Regions from separate parts of the Janthinobacterium sp. HH102 genome, predicted to be linked through region 1. Evidence: riboswitches for the same ligand, from Rfam matches in the RefSeq annotation. Region 1 holds a riboswitch; the other holds the start of a gene.
What was found. A riboswitch is a leader RNA that binds a small molecule or an ion and turns the genes downstream of it on or off. The one in region 1 is predicted to bind thiamine pyrophosphate.
Positions count from the first base shown of each region.

Region 1 (5,430 bases):
TAGGCATCGGCAAGGGTGGGTAGTTGCAAATAATGATATTTATTGTAGCAATAAAATCAATTCCTATTAGGAAATATTTCCAGCTTCCTCGCCATCCTCGCCGTCGTCCCCGTGCCAGGTCTCTTGCGCCCTGGATCAATCTTTACAGAAATTAAAAATCGAACTGCGCCGACACCTTGAACGTGCGGCTGGCGCCCGGATACAGATAGCCGTCCGATTCCGGCGTCACGTCGCGCCAGTAGAACTTGTCGGCCACGTTGTTGACGGCGGCGCGCAGCACGGCGCGCGTGCCGGCGATGCGCGTGGCGTAAGCGGCGCCCAGGTTGAACACGTGGTACGACGGCACGAAGGTCGTGTTGTTGTACTCAAACGCTTTCTTGCCCGCATATTCCCAGCTGCCGTTCACGCTCAGGCCCGCCACCTGTTGTACGGCGTAGTCCGCATGCACGGCCGCCTTGAAGGCGGGCACGTTGGGTACGCGCTTGCCGTCGAGGTCCGCATTGCCCGTGCCCGACTGCTGGCTGTTCAGGGCCGTCACGGAAGCGCCCAGGCTCAGGTTGGCGCTTGCCTTGCCCTGGGCCGACAATTCCAGGCCGCGGTGCTGGGCCTGGCCTTCGCGCACGAAGTAGCCGGCCGTGTTCTGGAATTCCAGGCCCTTGCGGATCTGGAACAGGCTGGCCGCCAGCATGAAGTCCGGCGTCACATCCATCTTGGCGCCGAGTTCGATCTGCTTCGAGCGGCTCGGTGACAGTTCTTCATTGGCATTCATTGCCTTGCGGTCGGCCGTGCCGCCATGTTCCATGCCCTGCGAATAGGCCGCATACACGGACACATTGTCGAGCGGGGTATAGACGAGCGATACATTCGGCAGCAGGAAATCGTGCTTGGCGCGGATTTCCGTGTCGGCCTTGAGCACGTACTGGTAGCCATCGACATTGATATGGCGCAAGCCGCCATGCAGTTTCCAGTTCGGCGCCAGGCTGACGATATCCTGCACGAAGACGGAGTTTTCCGTATCCTTGCGCACCAGCCGCACGGGGCCAGTGACGCCGGGCGACGTGCCGACGATCTGCGGCTGGTAGATGTTGCTCACGCCCACCCAGTCGTACACGTACAGGCCGGCGCGGTCCTTGCGGCGGAAGGTCGAGATGCCGGCCGTGAAGTCATGGCGCAGGGAGCCGGTGGCGAACTTGCCCTGGATCATGGCTTGCGCGCTCAGCGGTTTTTTCGTCTCGCCCAGGCTGCGGTAGTCATACACGTCGTAATCGCCATTGCCGCAGAAGCCGGGGTACAGGTCCTGTCCGCTGCAGCCATACGGGAAGGCCGTGTAATCGTCGCGCTTGAACGAGTGCTGGTTGGCCGACACGGTGGCGTGCCAGTCGTCATTGAACGCGTACTGGAAGCGCAGGCCGATATTGCTGGTGACGGTTTCCACGGGGCGCGTCCACGGCTGCAGGTTGAGCATGGCGTCGGCGCTGATGCCGGTCGGCAAGGTCTTATTGTTCAGCAGCTGGAAGCCGGGCGCCGTGGCCTGCGCCTTGTCCTGGTAGTCGGCGTCCAGTTGCAGCAGCGCTTGCGGCGAGATTTGCCAGTCGAAGGCGCCGGAAATGAACTTGCGGTTGCCGTCCGCGCCCTTGATGTAGGAGCGCAGGCGCTCGGCCGCCACGTTGACCCGGTAGCCGAAGCGCGTGTCTTCCAGGCGTCCGCCCAGGTCGACGGCGCCGTACAGGGTGCCTCGTTCGCGCGTTTCCACGGTCACCGTGCGCAGCGGCGCCGCGGTGGGGCGCTTGACGATGAAGTCGATCACGCCGCCCGGCGCGGCCACGCCCGCCTGCAAGCCGGCCAGGCCTTTCAGCACTTCGATGCGTTCCTTGTTTTCCAGCGGAATTTGCGTGTCGCCAGGAATGGCCACGCCATCCTTGCGGTAGCTGGAATTGTTGTCGAGCTTGAAGCCGCGGATGGAAAACTGTTCCGCATAGCCGACGGCGTTGTAGGCGTCATTGATGCTGGCGTCGAGCTTGACGGCATCGCTGAGATTGCGGATCTGCAAGTCCTGCATGTCCTTTTGCGAAATGACGGTGACGGACGCGGGCGTCTGCAGCAGCGGCGCGTCGCTAAAGCCCCCGACGGAGGCGCGCTTGGCGGCCGGCGCCTTGCTGGCCGTGACGACGACTTCGGCCATGCTTTGCGCCTGCGGGTCGGCCGCTTCGGTGCTGTCATTCGCGGCGAAGGCAGGCGCGGCAAACGCGTGCAGGATGGCCAGTGTCAGGACAGGACGGGAAAAATGCGCAGATAAATTCGGTGTGGACATAGATTGCTCGTGGTTCAAGCCGTCTCGGGAAAGAGCACGGCAGGCTGCTTGTTCGGCTGGCGCCAACGCAGGAGCTATCAAAGGAGGGAGGTACTTTGCGCTTTCCTTCGCTGGCATTATCCAGATCAGGTACGAAGGGTATCTCTCACCCGGATGACTGCTCCAGGACCCCTAGCGAAATGACAGCTTAGCATGAAGCACGGCCAGCTGTCCCACTGGCCGACCGTTTTACAACACTGTGGCGCGAATTTGCAAACTGCGCTACAGACTCAGTTCCAGCACCTTGCGGCTGACGGCGGGCGTCACTTCGCGCTGCTCTCCCAGCGCCGTCATGCCGTGCGCTTCCAGAGCGGCCACGACGGCGTCCACGCTGGCATGGTTCAGGCCATAGTCGGCCAGGCGCGTCTTGACGCCCATGTGGCGGAAGAAGAATTCCGTGCGCGCGATGGCCGCCTCGATGCGGCCGTCCTCGTCGCCGCCATCGAGGCCCCACACGCGGGCCGCGTATTGCAGCAGCTTGGCGCGCTTGGCCTGCTTGCGCACGCGCAGCATGCTGGGCAGGATGATGGCCAGCGTCTGCGCATGATCGAGCTCGTACAGGGCCGTCAATTCGTGGCCGATGGCGTGCGTGGACCAGTCCTGCGGCACGCCTACGCCGATCAGGCCGTTCAAGGCCAGGGTGGCGCTCCACATCACGTTGGCGCGCACGTCGTAGTCGTCCGGGTGCGACAGGGCTTTCGGGCCTTCCTCGATCAGCGTCAATAAAATGCCTTCGGCGAAGCGGTCCTGCACGGACGCGTTCACGGGATAGGTCAAATACTGTTCCATCACATGCGCAAACGCATCGACGACGCCATTGCCCACCTGGCGCAGCGGCAAGGTGAACGTCTTCGACGGGTCCAGCACGGAGAATTTCGGATACACCTTGCGGCTCATGAACGAGCGCTTTTCCTGCGTGGCCTTGCGCGTGATCACGGCCGAGCCATTCATTTCGGAACCCGTGGCCGGCAACGTCAACACGGTGCCGAAGGGCAGGGCGGCTTCGACGATCTTGCCGCCTTTGGCCAGGATGTCCCACGCTTCGCCTTCATGCAAGGCGGCGGCGGCGATGAACTTGGTGCCATCGACCACGGAGCCGCCGCCGACGGCCAGCAGGAAATCGATGCGCTCGCTTTTCACCATGGCCACGGCCTGCATCAGGGTTTCATAGCTGGGATTGGGTTCGATGCCGGCAAATTCCAGCACCGTGTGGCCGGCCAGCGCCGCCCTGACTTCATCGTAGACGCCGTTCTGCTTGATGCTGCCGCCGCCGTAGGTCATCAGGACCCGCGCCTGGGGCGGGATCAGGCCGGCGATGGCGGCGATCTGGCCCTGGCCGAAGAGGATTTGCGTCGGATTGTAAAAGTCGAAATTGAACATGGGGCTCCTGCTGCCGAGGTATAGGCTGTTGCTGAGCCATGATTATGGCCGAACGGGTGAAATCGTGTCGTGGACGCTTGAGCTTTTCGCCCGCGCGGTGGAGAATGCAGCCGATGTCACCACCACGCGAAAAGGAATGCGCATGACCACCGTCCCACTGGAAGAATCCGGCTTGCCGGCCACCGCGCTCGACATGCACCGCGCCATTGGCGCCACCATCGCCGCGCTGCAGGCGCTGGACTTGAACAGCCAGCGTTTCGAGGCGTGCACGGACCCCGAACTGCGCCGCGTGCTGGCGCATGCGGGCGACACGAGCCGCAAGGAAGCGGCCATGCTGCTCGAATGGATGCGCCGCCGCGACGCGCGCCTTGATGCGGCCATGAAAGAAGCGCTGTTCAAGGCGGGGCCAATTGTTGCCCAGTATCACTATGACGAGAAAATATTGTAACTATTGGTTTGTTGTTGTGGCGTACCATGCGCCACATAGCCTTTGCTTCGCGTAGACTGTGCCCCGAACACGATTTTGGGGGAGTCTGCAGAAATGAAATCATTACCATACCGAGAAGGCAGCTGGTTTGCCGTGCCCCTGCCGGGCGGCGGTTATGCCGTCGGCGTGGTGGCGCGCAGGGCGCCTGCCGGGCGCATCATGCTGGCGTATATGTTCGGGCCGAAGCGCGACAGTTTGCCCGCGCTGGAAGAGCTGGAAGGCTTGCGGCCGGAACAGGCCGTGCGCCGCCTGCGCACGGGGGACATGGCCCTGCTCAACGAGCGCTGGCCCCTGCTGGGCGACAGCCTCCACTGGGAGCGCGATGCCTGGCCCATGCCGGCCTTTATCCGCCGCAATGAATCCTTGCAGCGCGCCTGGCGCGCCAGCTATGCGGACGCCGATCCTGCCAAGCTGAACCGCGAGGAATCGATTCCCTTCGACACGCCGGGCATGGAAAGCGATTCCCTGTACGGCTACGGGGCGACGGAATTGTTGATGAGTAAATTGTTGGCGCAGGAGCAGGCGTCGGCGTGATGGCTGCCGGGCGGCCTTGGTGCCGGAACCTGCATCGGACGGCGTAGGTCGGCTTAGCGCAAAGCGCGTAAGCCGACACCACCAGCGGCCCAGGTCAACAATGTTGTCGGATTACGCGAGGCAAGGCCTCGCTAATCCGACCTACGCCGCTTATGCCGCCGGCAAGCTGATCTGAAACGCCAGGCCGCCGCCTTCGCGGTTGCGCACCTGCAGTTCGGCGCCGTGGCGCAGCAGCACGCGGTCGACGATGGCCAGGCCCAGGCCAGCGCCGTTGGCTTGTCCGCGCGCCGTGTCGAGGCGGGTGAACGGTTTCATCAGCTGCTCGATCTTTTCCGCCGGCACGCCCGTGCCGTGGTCCTGTACCTCGATGATCACCTTTTTCGCGCCGTGGCTGGTGCGCACCTGGCAGGCGATGTCGATTTCCGTCACGTCGCTGCCCGGCGTCTTGCCATAGCGGCGCGCATTCTCGATCAGGTTGTTCAGCACGCGGCGCAAGTCGGTGGGGTTGCCCATCGCATGCGCGCCATCGGCGATGGTGGCGTTGAGCTTCACATCCGGCAGGCGCATCGCTTCGCGCGTCATATCGTGGAGCAAACCGCTGAGGTCGACATCGGTAAAGCTCGACGCTTCCGTTGGCTTGGCGTAGTCGAGGAACTGGCCGATGATGGCGTCCATCTGC
Region 1 is NZ_CP062062.1:4,608,080-4,613,509, reverse strand. It holds gene JAB4_RS21020 (prolyl oligopeptidase family serine peptidase) at 1-139, opposite strand, end outside; gene JAB4_RS21015 (TonB-dependent siderophore receptor) at 152-2,311, opposite strand; TPP riboswitch at 2,397-2,494, opposite strand; gene JAB4_RS21010 (iron-containing alcohol dehydrogenase) at 2,573-3,730, opposite strand; gene JAB4_RS21005 (hypothetical protein) at 3,873-4,178, shown strand; gene JAB4_RS21000 (Imm26 family immunity protein) at 4,272-4,751, shown strand; gene JAB4_RS20995 (sensor histidine kinase) at 4,902-5,430, opposite strand, start outside.

Region 2 (5,430 bases), 2.9 Mb from region 1:
GGCCTGTTCCGTGATGTCGAGCAGGCGGTCGGTGTCGTCCCAATTCGGGGTAACCAGATACAGTCCACGCATGATGTTTTCCTTATTGAATGAATCGTTGCGGCATAAGCTGACCTGGCGCAATCGCATACGCGCCGGCCAGGGCCGCATGGCAATAGCTTTGCGCCAGATCAAGCGCTTCAGGCAATGCCTGTCCCAGCGCCAGGCGCGCCGCGATGGCCGAGGCCAGGGTGCAGCCGCTGCCGTGAAATTCTCCGGGCAGGCGCGGCCAGCACCATTCGCGCTCCCCGCCAGCGGCGTCAAACCAGCGGTTGATGATCGTCTGGCCCTCGCCGTGGCCACCCGTCACCAGCACGTGGCCACAGCCTTGCGCGCGCAACGCTGCTTCGCCGCCGAGAGCCAGCGCTTCGGGCCCGTTCGGTACGATCACGGTCGTCACCGGCAGCAAGGGCGCCAGCGCCAGCACGGCATCGTCCCGGCTGAGCACGTCGCCATGGCCGCTGGCCAGCACGGGATCGAGCACCACGGGCAAGTCCGGCCGGCTTTGGCGCAATTGCGCGATCAGCTGCGCGATGACGGCCGCATTCGCGGCGCTGCCCGGGATGCCGATTTTCACGGCGCTGATTACCATCTTGTCGATCAGCGCCAGCGCCTGCCGGCGCAGCCATTCCGGCGCCACCGGCTGCACGCCGAAGACCCTGTCGTTGTCCTGCACCGTCAGCGCCGTGATCACGGGCAAGGCATGCGCGCCCTGCGCGGCAATCGCGACAATATCGGCGGCGATGCCGGCGCCGCCGGACGGGTCGGCGCCGGCAAACACCAGCACCGTCGGCAACGTTGGCCCCGTCACGTCAGGCGACCCGCCATCGGCGACGACGGCGACGCGGCAAATTTGCGCGGCATGCGTCCCGCCAGAAACGCTTCGCGCCCGGCCCGCACGGCCAGCTTCATCGCACGCGCCATGCGCACGGGATCGCGCGCGCCGGCAATGGCCGTATTCATCAGCACGCCATCGCAACCGAGTTCCATGGCGATGGCCGCATCCGACGCCGTGCCCACGCCCGCATCGACGAGCACGGGCACTTTCGCCTGGTCGATGATCAAGGACAAGTTCCACGGATTCAGGATGCCCATGCCCGAGCCGATCAAGGAGGCCAGCGGCATGACGGCCACGCAGCCGATGTCTTCCAGAATCTTCGCCTGGATGGGGTCATCGCTGCAGTAGACCATCACGTCAAAGCCATCCTTGACCAGCGCCTCGGCGGCAATCAACGTTTCCGGCATGTGCGGGAACAGGGTCTTTTCATCGCCCAGCACCTCGAGCTTGACCAGATTGCGCCCGCCCAGCAGTTCGCGCGCCAGCTGCAAGGTGTAGACGGCGTCTTTCGCGTTGTAGCAGCCGGCCGTGTTCGGCAGTATCGTGTACTGGTCCGGCGGCACGAAGTCGAGCAGGCTGGGCGCGTTAGGGTCCTGGCCAATGTTGACCCTGCGGATCGCCACCGTGATGATCTGCGCCTCGGCCGCATCCGTCGCCTCGCGCGTCTGCGGCAAGTCCTTGTACTTGCCGCTGCCCACCAGCAAGCGCGATTGATACTGTTTTCCTGCAATGGTCAGCAGGTCGTTGTTATTACTGTTCATTGCTTTTTCCTTAGTTCAGCCGCCACCGATGGCGCGGACTATTTCCACCTGGTCTTGCGTTTGCAAGACCTGTCCTGGCCACGCCTTGCGCGGCACGACGTTGCGGTTGACGGCCAGCGCCAGCGCCTGGTTTTCCAGCGACAGCGCGGCGATCAATTGATCGAGGGTTTGCCCGGGCGGCACCTGATGCGGCGCGCCGTTGAGCGTGATGGATATCAATGCAGGCATCACGCTCTCCTTCAGACCTTGCGGTACAGCTCGGCGCCGTTCTTGATGAACTCGATGGCCTTGATTTCCATGCCCTGCTGGAGCGCCTTGTCTTCCGCGATGCCCATGCCGGCCGCGTATTCGCGCACTTCCTGCGTGATCTTCATCGAACAGAAGTGGGGGCCGCACATGGAGCAGAAATGCGCCACCTTGGCCGAATCCTTGGGCAAGGTTTCATCGTGGAATTCGCGCGCCTTGTCCGGGTCCAGGCCGATGTTGAACTGGTCGTCCCAGCGGAATTCGAAGCGGGCTTTCGACAGGGCATTGTCGCGGATCTGTGCGCCCGGATGGCCTTTCGCCAGGTCGGCCGCATGCGCCGCAATCTTGTAGGTGATGATGCCATCCTTGACGTCAGCCTTGTTGGGCAAGCCCAGGTGTTCCTTCGGCGTCACGTAGCACAGCATGGCCGTGCCGTACCAGCCGATCATGGCCGCGCCGATGCCGGACGTGATGTGGTCGTAACCGGGCGCGATATCCGTCGTCAACGGTCCCAGGGTGTAGAACGGCGCTTCGCCGCACTGCTCCAGCTGCAAGTCCATGTTTTCTTTAATGAGTTGCATGGGCACATGACCCGGGCCCTCGATCATCACTTGCACGTCGTGCTTCCAGGCAACCTGCGTCAGCTCGCCCAGAGTTTTCAGTTCGCCCAGCTGCGCCTCGTCGTTGGCGTCGTAGATGGAACCGGGGCGCAAGCCGTCGCCCAGCGAGAACGACACGTCGTAGGCCTTCATGATTTCGCAGATTTCCTCGAAATGCGTGTACAGGAACGATTCCTGGTGGTGCGCCAGACACCATTTGGCCATGATGGAGCCGCCGCGCGAGACGATGCCCGTCAGCCGCTTGGCCGTCATCGGCACGTAGCGCAGCAGCACGCCAGCGTGGATGGTGAAATAGTCGACGCCCTGCTCGGCCTGCTCGATCAAAGTGTCGCGGAAGATTTCCCACGTCAGATCCTCGGCCTTGCCATTGACCTTTTCCAGCGCCTGGTAAATGGGCACGGTGCCGATGGGCACGGGGCTGTTGCGCACGATCCATTCGCGCGTTTCGTGGATATGCTTGCCGGTAGACAAGTCCATCACGTTATCGCCGCCCCAGCGGATGGCCCAGGTCATCTTTTCCACTTCCTCGCCGATCGACGAGGTGACGGCGGAATTGCCGATATTCGCGTTGATTTTCACGAGGAAATTGCGGCCGATGATCATCGGCTCGACTTCCGGGTGGTTGATGTTGGCGGGAATGATGGCGCGGCCGCGGGCGATTTCCTCGCGCACGAATTCCGGCGTGATTTCCGCCGGGATGCTGGCGCCGAACGACTGGCCCGGGTGCTGGCGGCCCATCAGGTCGGCCAGGCGCTCGCCCATGGGGCCGGAAGCTTTCAGTTCGCGCAAATACTCCTGGCGGCGCATGTTTTCGCGGATGGCGACGAATTCCATTTCCGGCGTGATGATGCCCTGGCGCGCGTAATGCATTTGCGTAACGTTCTTGCCGGCAATGGCGCGGCGCGGCTTGCGGTGCAAGTTGAAACGCAACTCGGCCAGCTTCGGGTCCGCCAGGCGGGCGATGCCGTAGTCGGAGGTGGGGCCGGGCAATTCTTCCGTGTCGGCCCGCTCCATGATCCACGGCAGGCGCGGCGTATCGAGGCCCGAGCGGATGTCGATCCGCACGTCCGGGTCCGTGTAAGGGCCGGAGGTATCGTAGACGTAGATCGGCGGATTCTTTTCGCCGCCGAACGATGCTTCCGTGTCGGACTGGCTGATCTCGCGCATGGGTACGCGGATGTCGGGGCGGCTGCCCTGCACGTAGATCTTGCGCGAATTGGGCAGCGGCGCGATGGCGGCTTCGTCGACCGTGGCGGTGGCGGAGAGGAATTTCGGGTTGGCGTTCATTTTGGCTCCTTGGCTAGACTATTTTTAAGCCTGGAGCCAGCTAAGGAGGTTCGGAATTACGCACGCGGAAAAGCGGGGTGCGTTCATCCTAAAGCTTCCCTTCGCTGGCATTATCCAGATCAGGTTCGGAGGGTATTTCTCACCCGCGCTTGCACTGTGTTTCCACAGCGAAAGGCAGGACCCCTAGCGTTTGCCGCCTTGCGGCAGCGAGCCAATTATACGCGGTTCGCGCCGCGTGGCCAGATGATTTCTTGCAGGTGTCGTCTTTGCGCACCTGCTGCAATGCAGCAGATGCCGGCACGCTTATTTCTTCTTGCCCCAGCGCCAGGCGGTCGGTTCGCCCTTCAGCTGGCAGATGAAAATGAGCACGGCGACGATGGCCGCTTCATACACGATGTAGCCAACCAGCATGGTTTGCGGCGGGAACAGGAAGGCGCCGCAGGCGAACAGCGCCAGCGCGGCCAGGAACACCAGCCAGCCCTGCCAGGTGATGGGCAAGCCCCAGCCCCAGCCATAGGTCTTGGCGGGAAACCAGTATTGCGGTGGTGATTTGTCAGCCATGATGCTTTCCTTGTCGATGTGGATAGCACCAAGTATAAATCACGCCCCTCGCAAGCGCTCCGTGACATCGAGGCCGATGCCGCGGTAGCCGATGAAGCGGCTGCCATTGTCGAACATCGGTTCGCCGCTGACCTGCAGATACTGCGTGCTGCCGTCGAGGTTGGCGCGGCTGTAGATGAAATCGAGGAACGGTTCGCGCGCGGCAATTTTTGCGTCGAGCAAGGCGCGCTCGGCGGCATTCCAGCGCTGCGGCTCTTCCTCGCTGCCGATGCCCAGCATCTCGGCCACGGGGCCGGAAAAGCGCGTCAAATTGCCCTGTGCATCCTGTTCCCAGTACCAGTCGGAAGACAGTTCCGTGAAGCGCTGGAAGCGCGCTTCGCTTTCGCGCAGCTCCGCCGTGCGATCTTCCACCATCTGTTCCAGCGACTTGTTGTATTCGGCCAGCTTCTGGTACAGCAAGCGCACTTCCAGCATGTTGTGGATGCGCGTCTTGACTTCCACCAGGTCGAAGGGCTTGCTGACGAAATCCTTGGCGCCCGCTTGCAGCGCGCGCAGCTTGTGGCCGGGCTGGGCCGTGATCACCAGCACGGGCAGATAGCTGCCCGCCTCGAGATCGCGCAAGCCTTCCATGACTTCGAAGCCATCCATTTCCGGCATCTGCAAGTCGAGCAGGATCAGGTCGTAGCGGTGCTGCTGATGCAGCGCGCGCACGGCTTGCGGGTCCATGGTGGACGTGATGCGCGTGTAGCCGGCATTGCGCAGCACCTGTTCGAGCAGCATGACGTTGGCCTCCTGGTCATCGACGATGAGGATGCTGGCGTTCAGGATCTCGGTGGCTTGAAGCATGGCGGTATTCCTAAAATTGATTGCTGAATTAGCGTATTGCGTGAGTGTCGTCGGCCAGGCCGTGCGCGGCCGCATGGTGCAGGGCTACATCGAGCGCATCCATGAACTCGACCACCTTGATCGGCTTGGTGAGATAGCGGAAGAAGCCCGCTTGCAAGCCTTTTTCGATGTCGCGCGGCACGGCATTGGCCGACAAGGCCATGACGGGGATGTGGCTGGTGAGGGGATCATC
Region 2 is NZ_CP062062.1:1,197,858-1,203,287, reverse strand. It holds gene thiE (thiamine phosphate synthase) at 1-72, opposite strand, end outside; gene JAB4_RS05455 (hydroxymethylpyrimidine/phosphomethylpyrimidine kinase) at 83-850, opposite strand; gene JAB4_RS05450 (thiazole synthase) at 847-1,638, opposite strand; gene thiS (sulfur carrier protein ThiS) at 1,654-1,866, opposite strand; gene thiC (phosphomethylpyrimidine synthase ThiC) at 1,878-3,791, opposite strand; TPP riboswitch at 3,871-3,986, opposite strand; gene JAB4_RS05435 (hypothetical protein) at 4,095-4,352, opposite strand; gene JAB4_RS05430 (response regulator) at 4,392-5,198, opposite strand; gene JAB4_RS05425 (ATP-binding protein) at 5,227-5,430, opposite strand, start outside.
Region 2: another riboswitch for thiamine pyrophosphate. It lies ahead of thiC (phosphomethylpyrimidine synthase ThiC); the one in region 1 lies ahead of JAB4_RS21015 (TonB-dependent siderophore receptor).